One region of the Paenibacillus sp. NPDC056722 genome, then DNA from elsewhere that is predicted to be linked to it. Evidence: predicted binding sites of a transcription regulator. Region 1 holds the regulator's gene; each other region holds the start of a gene.
What was found. Region 1 encodes Rex, which represses fermentation and respiration genes when NADH is low (regulators of the CRP and FNR family bind a similar motif). Its sites were predicted from a motif close to TTGTGAAATATTTCACAA; they were not measured.

Region 1 (3,285 bases):
CATCATTGACAGGCTTTATCCGGACTTGCTTACGGTGAAGGAGACATGGGATGTATTAAGCGAGAGGCTGTACACTCTCCTGCCGGAGCGCAGCGATGCGGCCGCAGGGGAAGCGGGACAGCTTGTGCTTCGTCTCCAGCCGGGAAGCAAGCCGAAGGACTGGGAAGAGCTGGCGGCATTAGAGAATACAATGCACCTGAGCCTCAGCGAAGTCATCCGTAAGGGTGAGAAGATGCTGAGCGAGATGCGTGAACAGGATGGTCAGTCCAGCTCGGACAGTCTGGTGACCGATCTTGGGGGTCTCTTTAAGGATTTGGGCGCCATTCGCGAACAGGTGCGCTTCTTTATGAATCTGAACGACGTGAATGTTGTCTATTGGCTGGAAGCCAGCACTAATTATCGCAGCAAGTCCCTGCAACTCTATGCGGTGCCTGTCGATGTCAGTGCCCAGCTTAAGGAGCTGTTCTTCGACAAGAAGAACAGCATCGTGCTGACCTCGGCCACATTGTCGGTCGATAAATCATTCCAATTCATGATTGACAATCTGGGGCTCGGCGAGGCAGCGGAGCAGGGGCGTCTGATGACCTCGCTGCTGCCTTCTCCGTTCAAGTACCGTGAACAGGCCCTGCTGGTCATTCCGCGCGACTTCCCGAGCGTTAAGGGCAGCATAGGCGATGCCCGCTTTGTGGACACGCTGGTGCAATCACTGGCGGAGGCTGCGGTAATCACACGCGGACGGATGCTGGTGCTGTTCACTTCTTACCGTATGCTGCGCCAGGTCTATGATCCCCTGAAGGAAGCTCTGGCTTCACAGGATATCAGTGTACTGGGCCAGGGAGTCGAAGGTGGAAGCCGTAGCAAGCTGATCCGCCGTTTCCAGGACAGCAACGCTTCTGTGCTGCTTGGTACAAGCAGCTTCTGGGAGGGCGTAGACATTCCGGGCGAGGCCCTAACCTGCCTGGCCATCGTCAGACTGCCGTTTCAGCCGCCGAATCATCCGCTCGCGGAGGCTAAGGCTGAGCTGCTACAGGCGCAGAAGAAGAACCCGTTCATGAAGCTCTCCGTGCCGCAGGCGGTTATCCGCTTCAAGCAGGGCTTCGGCCGTCTCGTTCGGACGGCACAAGACCGGGGGATCGTTATTGTTTATGATACCAGGGTGATTGAATCCTATTACGGTAAATATTTTCTGTATTCGCTGCCCGGTCCCAAGATGGAGCATATGAAGACCGAGCAAATGGTTCCCCGAATTGCAGAATGGCTGGAGGAAGGGGGCAAATAATGCCCCTTTCATTCCTCGTGTAATGCGTTATTTTCAACAATCGGATTAATCTATATAGAACACATTAATGATCTCCGAAGTGTAATTAACGGCATTTTTGTACCCTAATAAGTCTGAAGTTAAGGGTGTACTTAAATTAAGAGCAATAATGTACCTTAAATCTTCCGTAATACGCTTTCGGGGTGCTTTTTTGAAAAATAAGATACAATAATGCTCTTATTATCCTTTTTAAGTATTTATCTAGAAAAATAAGGTGCGGAAATACTGTTAGTTGGGGAAACAGAGCTATTTTTCACTGGTTTAAGAAAGCCGATATAGGGGAAGATGGATTTGCGACTTATAGCCCTAACTTCACCAGAGTAACGCTTTGTCTTCTGTTTGAATCTTTATTTCACTTAATCTAGGAGGAGAAAACATGAAATCGGATAAAATCTCGGAGGCGGTGGTACGCAGACTTCCTGTATACCTGCGATTCCTCAACGATCTCCAAAAACGTGAAATCTCGACAGTTTCTTCTCAAGAACTTGGTCAGAAGCTGGATCTTAACCCCGCCCAGATCCGTAAGGATCTGGCTTATTTTGGCGACTTCGGCCGTAAAGGTATCGGTTATGATGTATCTTATCTCATTGAGAAGATCCGCCATATCCTGAAACTGGATCAGCAAATTAACGTGGCTCTGGTAGGCGCCGGTAATCTTGGACATGCCTTGTCCAACTACAATGCTTACTTGAAGGACACGATGAAAATAACCGCTATTTTTGATTCCTATGATCCCAAGGTAGGTCAGAAAATCAACTCACTCATTGTACAACCCATGAAGGATCTGGGCAGCACTATCCGTGAGCAGGGCATCCGTATCGGCATTATTACTGTACCGGATACCGAAGCGCAGAATGTAGCTGATATCCTGGTGGAATCCGGTATTGAAGCGATTTTGAACTTTGCACCTGTAATTCTAAAAACGCCAGCGCATATCCGTGTTCATGCGGCCGACTTCACAACGGATTTGCAGAGCCTGGCTTATTATTTGCAAGATGGAAAGGAGGAGATTGGGCATGAGCAGCAGTAAGATTCTTATCCGTAACGGGAAGTTTCTTGTGCCTGGGTCTCCTCTGTCTGTGTTGAACGGCTGTATGATCATTGAGAATGATCTCATCACATACATAGGCGAAGAAGAGCCGTGCCTTGAAGAAGAGCTGCAAGTGATCGATGGCAGCCGTCTGCTGTTCATGCCTGGTCTGGTGAATACCCATGGTCATGCGGCGATGTCGCTGCTGCGCGGCTATGGTGATGACCGGACTCTTCAGGTCTGGATGCAGGAGAAAATGTGGCCGATGGAGGGCAAGTTTACCCCGGATGATATCTACTGGGGAAGCTCGTTATCCATACTTGAAATGATGAAGGGCGGCACGACGACCTTTTTGGACATGTATGACAAAATGGACCGGGTAGCTGAGATTACGGAGCAGTCCGGCATGCGCGGGGTTCTGACACGCGGCGTTATCGGTCTATGTCCGCCGGAGGTACAGGATGTGAAGCTGGCTGATGCTGTCCGGTTCGCTCGCGACTGGAATGGCAAGGCAGACGGCAGAATTACAACGATGCTGTCCCCGCATTCTCCTTATACTTGCCCGCCGGAGTTTTTCGTCAAGTTCGTACAGGCGTCCCATGACCTGGATCTGCCGCTGCATACGCATATGTCGGAGACAAAGCGGGAAGTGGAGCAGAACGTAGAGGAATACGGACTGCGCCCTGTCGAACACTTGGAAAAGCTGGGCATGTTTACACGACCATCTTTAGTCGCGCATGGTGTGCATTTGAATGACGAGGAGATCGGGATTCTGGCCCGTCACCATGTCGGGGTCTCCCATAACCCTGGGAGCAACCTGAAGCTGGCTAGCGGCATTGCCCGGGTTATCGACCTGCTGAATGCAGGTGTCACCGTATCGCTTGGCACGGATAGTGCAGCCAGCAACAACAATCTGGACTTGTTTGAAGAGATGCGT
Region 2 (3,285 bases), on a different contig from region 1:
ATTGGCATGCGCATCAACTTCATGCCTGGTGCACGCATCTTCAGGATGGTTACGATGAAGTTAACCCCTGTTAACATTGTACCGATACCAGAGATCTGCAGCGCTAGAGAGTAGTAGTTGTTACCTACCGTTGGGCTGAATTCAATGCTTGCCAGCGGGAAGTATGCGGACCAGCCGGCATCCGGCGATCCCCCGATAACAAAGGAGATGTTCAGCAGCATCGCTCCGAAGAAGAAGAGCCAGAAGCTGACAGCGTTCAGACGCGGGAATGCCACGTCTCTTGCGCCGATTTGTAACGGCACGATAACGTTCATCAGACCGATGATAAATGGCATGGCCATGAAGAGAATCATGATCAGACCGTGCGTGGTAAAGACCTCGTTATAGTGCTGTGCGTCGAGAAATTTCATTTCTGGTGCTGCGGTCTGCAGACGCATCATAAGCGCGTCGATACCGCCGCGGAACAGCATCAGCAGGGCAGCCAGGATATACATGACCCCGATGCGTTTATGGTCAACTGTAGTCAACCATTCGCGCCAAAGGTAGCCCCACTTCTTGAAAACGGTGAGTCCAATGATAATCGCCAGCGTGGCCAGCGCAATACTGACCATAGCTCCGTAGATTAGGACCCCTCCGTGAACCTTAAACTTTTCCAAATCCATTAGGGATGACTCCTTTCAGGTATTCACACTGGCAATAGAGCCTAGTGGTGTCCTTCGTGTGTACTCTCGTCTACCGGCTGAACCTCTGTATCGGGTTTGCCGTCAAATATGGTCTCACTAGAAGGCGCCGGAGATGGGTGAATTTTCTTGTTCTCCTTATGCTCCATATTGCCGTTATCCATATCCATTTCCATGCCGTCATGGCTCATATGGTCACCATGGTTGCCTGGAGGCGGACTGAAGGTTAAGTGGTTAGAGGAGTAGGTTTTGCGTCCAACAAAATCGGTCTTCAGCAATGTCTTGAATTCATCCTCTGTCAGCGGTTGTGCGGTTTCCTTAACATCCTTTACCCAACCATCATAATCTTTCTGTGGCATGACGAGTGTTTCAAATTCCATGTGGGCGAAGCCCTTACCGCTAAAGTTCGAGTTTCTGCCGAGATAGGAACCCACGGTGTCAGCTGAAAGATGAAGGGTTGTGAGCATGTCATTCATCGCATATTTTTGCCCTGCGAGCTGAGGAACCCAGAAGCTGGTGATACTGCTGAAAGAGTACAGTCTGAACTCTACAGCGCGGTGAACAGGAATGTTCACGTAGTTCACGGTTTCAATGCCTTCCTCCGGATAGCTGAAATGCCATTTCCAGTTCGAGGATGAGGCGTAAATCACAAGCGGTTTCTGGTTTTTATAATCTGCAGCAACGTTCTCTACAGCGCTTGTTGATTTTACAGTTACCACAGAAAGGAAAGATACAATGATGATTGGAATGGCGATCCAAATCGCCTCCAGCCATTTATTGCCCTCTTCATGTGGTGGAATGTACCCCTCGTTGCTCTTTTTCGCTCGGTACTTCACAATAACAAAGATGTATAAAATGTAGACAACAGCCAGAACGCCGAGCATCACCAGTATGGAGAGGATGATCGTGTCTGAGATCGTTCTTGCAGCCGGACCTTTCGGGTTCAATACAGTTATGGAACTGCAACCCGGCAGGAGGAGAATCAGGCTGAGGAACAAAGCGTATAACGGCCCTTTTTTGTTCATGTTGAACTCCTTCCTTCAATAATTCTTCATCTTTAGCCGAAATCATTAACCTCTATATATAGTAAGAAGTCCGAGGGTAGATTGCAAAAGACATATTTTATCATTTTTCCTATTTGCGTCCTTAAATATGGCGATCTCGTTAAATATTTGTGTTGGAATTGTTACAACTCTCTAATGATGTGACATAGATCACTGTAGTGACGCTGTTTTGTGGATATTTTTAATTGTTCGAAATTTGTTCAATAATTCACTAATGTTACTAATTTCGCCACAATTATTTTGCTCCAAATATGCGGTTTTTAACCGCTTTTTTATTGCTGTGACAGGATTCGACGAAAGTTGCGCTATTTTTTGAAAAAATACGCTGAACTTAATATAGTGTCTAATTGGTAACAACTTTTTATGCACTTGGTTACAATCTCTCAAATTTCATTGTATGTATCTATGGTAGAGTAATAGAAAATATACATAGATAGGGAGATCCTGCCGGTGTCTACTAAAAAGTTGTTGCTATTATTCATTGCATTTTTTGTAAGTTTAGGATGGGTTCATGAAAGTGAGGCTGCTGGCTTGCAAGCCCTGAAGCTAGGGGTTAATGATAAACTGACCGGAATCGAGGCTGTATCTGTAAAAGATACTTATTATGTTCCGCTGCGAGATTTGGCGCAGGAATTGGGCTGGACGCTGAACGGGCTGTCTGATGGAATCAGTGTGAATGCCGGAGGCTCTTCGCTCAAGCTGTTGAACGACCATGCTACAGCTACGCTGAATAATGGAAGCAAGGTCGCGATGGATACCTTTCTACGTGGTGGCAAGCTCATGGTTCCGGTACGAGTATCAGCACTCCTAGGGTATACTATTTCCTATGTTCCGGAGCAATATTTACTGAGAGTACAGAACAGTGCAGCCAAACTTAATGATGCGGCATTTGTTAGCCAGTATAAGAAGGAATTGCAGCCGATGACAGGGACTGGCTCTCAGACCCCAACAACGTCCGGTACCACTATGCCTGTTAATTCAGGAAAGCCAGGAACAACGGTATACATGACCTTTGATGATGGGCCGTCGGCTACCACTACGCAACTGCTCGATATCCTGGCAAAGTATAAGGTGAAGGCGACGTTCTTCATGCTGGGTCCGAAAATGAACACCTATCCTGAACAGGTTAAGCGTACTGCGAAGGAAGGCCATGGTCTTGGCCTGCATGGAATGACGCACCGTAAGGAGAAGTTCTACGCTTCCCCGGCCGCTGCTCTTGGTGAAATGAACAACGACAATGCCATCCTGAAGAAAATCACTGGGACTGGTACTTCCCTGATTCGTCCGCCATACGGCAGTAAGCCTTATTTCACCAATGCATTTAGAGACAAGGTTCTGACGCAAGGGTATCACCTCTGGGACTGGAATGTAGACTCGGACGACTGGAAGTACAAGGAGAACAGCGCCAAAATCTACAACACCGTTATGAGTCAGGTTCATAATCTGAAGAAGTCGCAGAGCAACCCGATCATTCTGATGCATGACCAGAAGGCCACACTGAAGGTGTTGCCGCAAATTCTGGAGACGCTGAAGAAGGAAGG
Region 3 (3,285 bases), on a different contig from region 1:
GAGTGAACAACGCAAGGGCGTTCATGGCGAGCGCTCCGACGATCAGGCGGTTCACGCCAACTTTATGGTACAGGGAGCCACCCAGCAGTTGCCCAGCAATCCCTCCCAGGGATTGAATCAGAATGACCAGACCGGCATCCTTCATACTGCGTCCGAGCTCATCGAACACATACATGGTCACGAGCGGCCACATCAGCGCACTGCCCGTCGCATTGATCAGGCTGGCAATCAGAAATACTTTTACTTCTTTAGGATAAGCAGATAAAAACCTCATAACTAGTGTACATCCTCTGTAAGATTGGTGTCGTCAATTCCACCAGTATCCTCCCATCAGTAGCTGTAGGGCAAGCATGTACACTGCCGCATTGTCGCATCATCGCGATATTATATCAAAGTGATCGAAGTCAACGAGATGACCGTTCTCCATTGTCTAGAATGACTCTGATTCACCCCCGTATTCCCAGGGTAATAGAGCCTAAGAAACACTCCCTATTAGAATCGCCGTGCGTTTCGATTTCGTTCCCCCGAGTCGAGACCGCGGCGAATTTTTATTATGTAATGGTACAAAAAAACATCCCCCAAGGAAGCATGCCTGTAACTTGACTTCAGGACCTGCGAACCCCAGAGAATGTCTGTTCATCAACGTAGCCCTGTGCTACGCATTAAGCATGCTTCTTCGCACTGGCAACAGACATGCTGTCCACCGCTTGCACCGCCGTAGGCGCCTTGCGCAAGTAAGCTGCCCAATAGGCTGCCGCTACAAAGATAGCCCCGCCTGTCAGATTTCCCAACCAGACCGGAATAAAGTTCATAAAATACTCGTACCAGGAATAGTGCCCCTCAAAAATAGCCGCCGGAATGAGGAACATATTGGCTACAACGTGCTGGAAGCCGATGGCGACGAACGCCATGGTCGGAAACCAGATGCCCAGGATTTTGCCACTGAAGCTGTCTGCGCCGTAGGAAAGCCATACCGCCAAGGCGACTAGCCAGTTACAGCCGATACCAGAGACGAAAGCCGGGAGGAATCCGGCTTCAAGCTTATGTCCCGCCATATCCACCAGTTTATCCAGATAGACTCCGTCTGACGTCAGCCCGGCGACATGCCCGAAGAAATAGGCAACAAACAAGGCCCCTGCCAAGTTGCTAAGTGTGATTAGCGTCAAGTTCTTGACGACTTCCTTGAATGAAATCTTCTTCGCCATAAAGGCTAGCGGCACCGCCATCATATTGCCTGTTAACAGTTCCGCTCCTGCCAATAGCACAAGGATCAGACCTACCGGGAAGACTGCAGCCCCGATGAAATTCGCAATGGAGCCCCATTCTTTAGGCGCGGATGCAATCACGCGGATATCCAGTAAAAACCCGAGGGCGATAAAGGCACCGCCCAGGAAGCCAAGTATAAGGACGGTACTCAGCGGATTGTGCGCCTTCTTGATTCCGTTCTCCACCGTTGCTTCAGCAATTTGCTGAGGTTTGTTATAAGCCATGGTTCGTATCCCCTTTTAATACTTTAAATTTGTTCCTTTATGCCATTGTAGCGTGTCATATAAGACATTAACGTGATAATAATCACTACTGCAAAAGACAAGTGAAAATTTTCACTGACATGTCATAATTAGCGTTTGAACACGCAAAAAAACCGAAGCCAGTACTCTGGCTCCGGTTTAAATATGATGATATTACACTAGCGCGGGTTCCTTGGCAGCCAGGGTTTTCGGCAATGCCTGCAGTCCGGCAGTATTCAGGAAGTTCCAAGGCTTGTTGTAGTGCGGCTGGAAGAAGAAGTCGATAAAGGCCAGCTGATCCACCGTCATCTTATTTTGGATGCAGACCGAAATCGTATTAATGGATTGCGTCAAATCCATTTTGGACATAATCTGCGCACCCAGGATGCGGCGTGTCGCACGTTCAAACACAACCTTGAGCTGCACCTGCTCGAATGTAGGCATGAACTCCGGACGGTAGTTGTCGGTGATCATAACGCTATCCACTTCCATACCTTCACCCTTGGCAGCTTCCTCCGTCAGTCCCGTCCCGGCAATGTTATCTTCATAGATCTTGATGCCGGATGTTCCTTGCGTGCCCATGTAAGGAATAGTCTGGGCGACAAGATTACGGGCCACCAGAGTACCCATCCGTACAGCGTTAGTTGCCAGCGGAATGTAAGCATTTTTACCAGTTGGGTTGTAGTGGATCGCGCAGCTGTCGCCAGCGGCGAAGACATCCGGCGCACTAGTCTCCATATAATTGTTCACAACAATCGCGCCGTTCGGCAGCATGTCAACCTGGCCTTTCAATAGCTCCGTATTAGGACGGAAGCCGATGCAGAGGATCACCAGCTCAGTTTCATGCTCGCCTTTGCTTGTGATAACCTTAGTAACCTTGCCATTCTCGCCCACAAAAGAGCTAACCTTCTCACCAAGCGCCAAGGTAATACCATGATCCTTCAGCGACTGCTCGATAGGAGCTGTGAATTCTTCGTCCAGGTATTTGCTCAAAATCCGCTCTTCCCCGTCGATCAAGGTTACCTGTTTGCCGTTCATCTGGAACGCCTCAACCAGCTCTACTCCGATATATCCGGCGCCAACTACCGTAATCCGGTTCACTTGTTGGGCTCTTTCAATGATAGTGTTGGAGTGATTGTAGTTTTTCGAGAGCAGAATACCGTCCAGATCCATGCCTTCCAGCTTCGGAATAATCGGCCAAGAGCCGGTAGTCATGATCAGCTTGTCGTAGGTATCATCAAATTCCTGTCCATTCGCAAGGTTGCGGGCCCGGAGTGTCTTGGCTTTGGTGTCCACCGCAATCACTTCATGACGCATGTTCGTCTTCACCCCGAGCTCAGCGAGCTTCTCTGGCGAGGAATAGAAGAGTCCTTGAGGGTCCTTAACAACACCGCCTACATAAAGGGCGATCCCGCAGGACAGGAACGAAATATTGTCGTTGCGTTCGTACACCGTAATCTCGGCGTCTGGATAAAGCTGGGCTGTGTTAACGATGGCTGCGGTTCCGGCATGGGTACATCCAATGACTGCTACTTTCATGATTTCTTCCTCCTCCAATTTGAAAAGCTTATATATTATTTGTTTGTGATTTATTTCACTTTATGAACTGATTATATTGTGATTTTTATCACATTTCAAGTCTATTTCTGCAATTCCTTAAATTGTTCACAATTTTAAGTATTTTGTGTCCGCTTCCTGCTGAATTGCTGTTACCTTTAGCTTCTCCATGTCACAGAGCCATTATGACCGTCAAGTCAAGCCTATAAATACATAAAGC

Region 2: qoxA (cytochrome aa3 quinol oxidase subunit II) is a predicted target of Rex. The motif match lies at 1,941-1,958, and genes of this name have one in related genera.
Region 3: ACFRAM_RS14890 (formate/nitrite transporter family protein) is a predicted target of Rex. The motif match lies at 1,590-1,607, and genes of this name have one in related genera.

What each region holds. Positions count from the first base shown of each region.
Region 1 is NZ_JBHTYV010000001.1:954,203-957,487, reverse strand. It holds gene dinG (ATP-dependent DNA helicase DinG) at 1-1,279, shown strand, start outside; gene ACFRAM_RS04435 (redox-sensing transcriptional repressor Rex) at 1,695-2,348, shown strand; gene ACFRAM_RS04430 (amidohydrolase) at 2,335-3,285, shown strand, end outside.
Region 2 is NZ_JBHTYV010000008.1:184,426-187,710, reverse strand. It holds gene qoxB (cytochrome aa3 quinol oxidase subunit I) at 1-662, opposite strand, end outside; gene qoxA (cytochrome aa3 quinol oxidase subunit II) at 704-1,705, opposite strand; gene ACFRAM_RS19745 (polysaccharide deacetylase family protein) at 2,195-3,285, shown strand, end outside.
Region 3 is NZ_JBHTYV010000005.1:199,352-202,636, forward strand. It holds gene ACFRAM_RS14885 (MFS transporter) at 1-274, opposite strand, end outside; gene ACFRAM_RS14890 (formate/nitrite transporter family protein) at 663-1,490, opposite strand; gene ACFRAM_RS14895 (FAD-dependent oxidoreductase) at 1,683-3,047, opposite strand.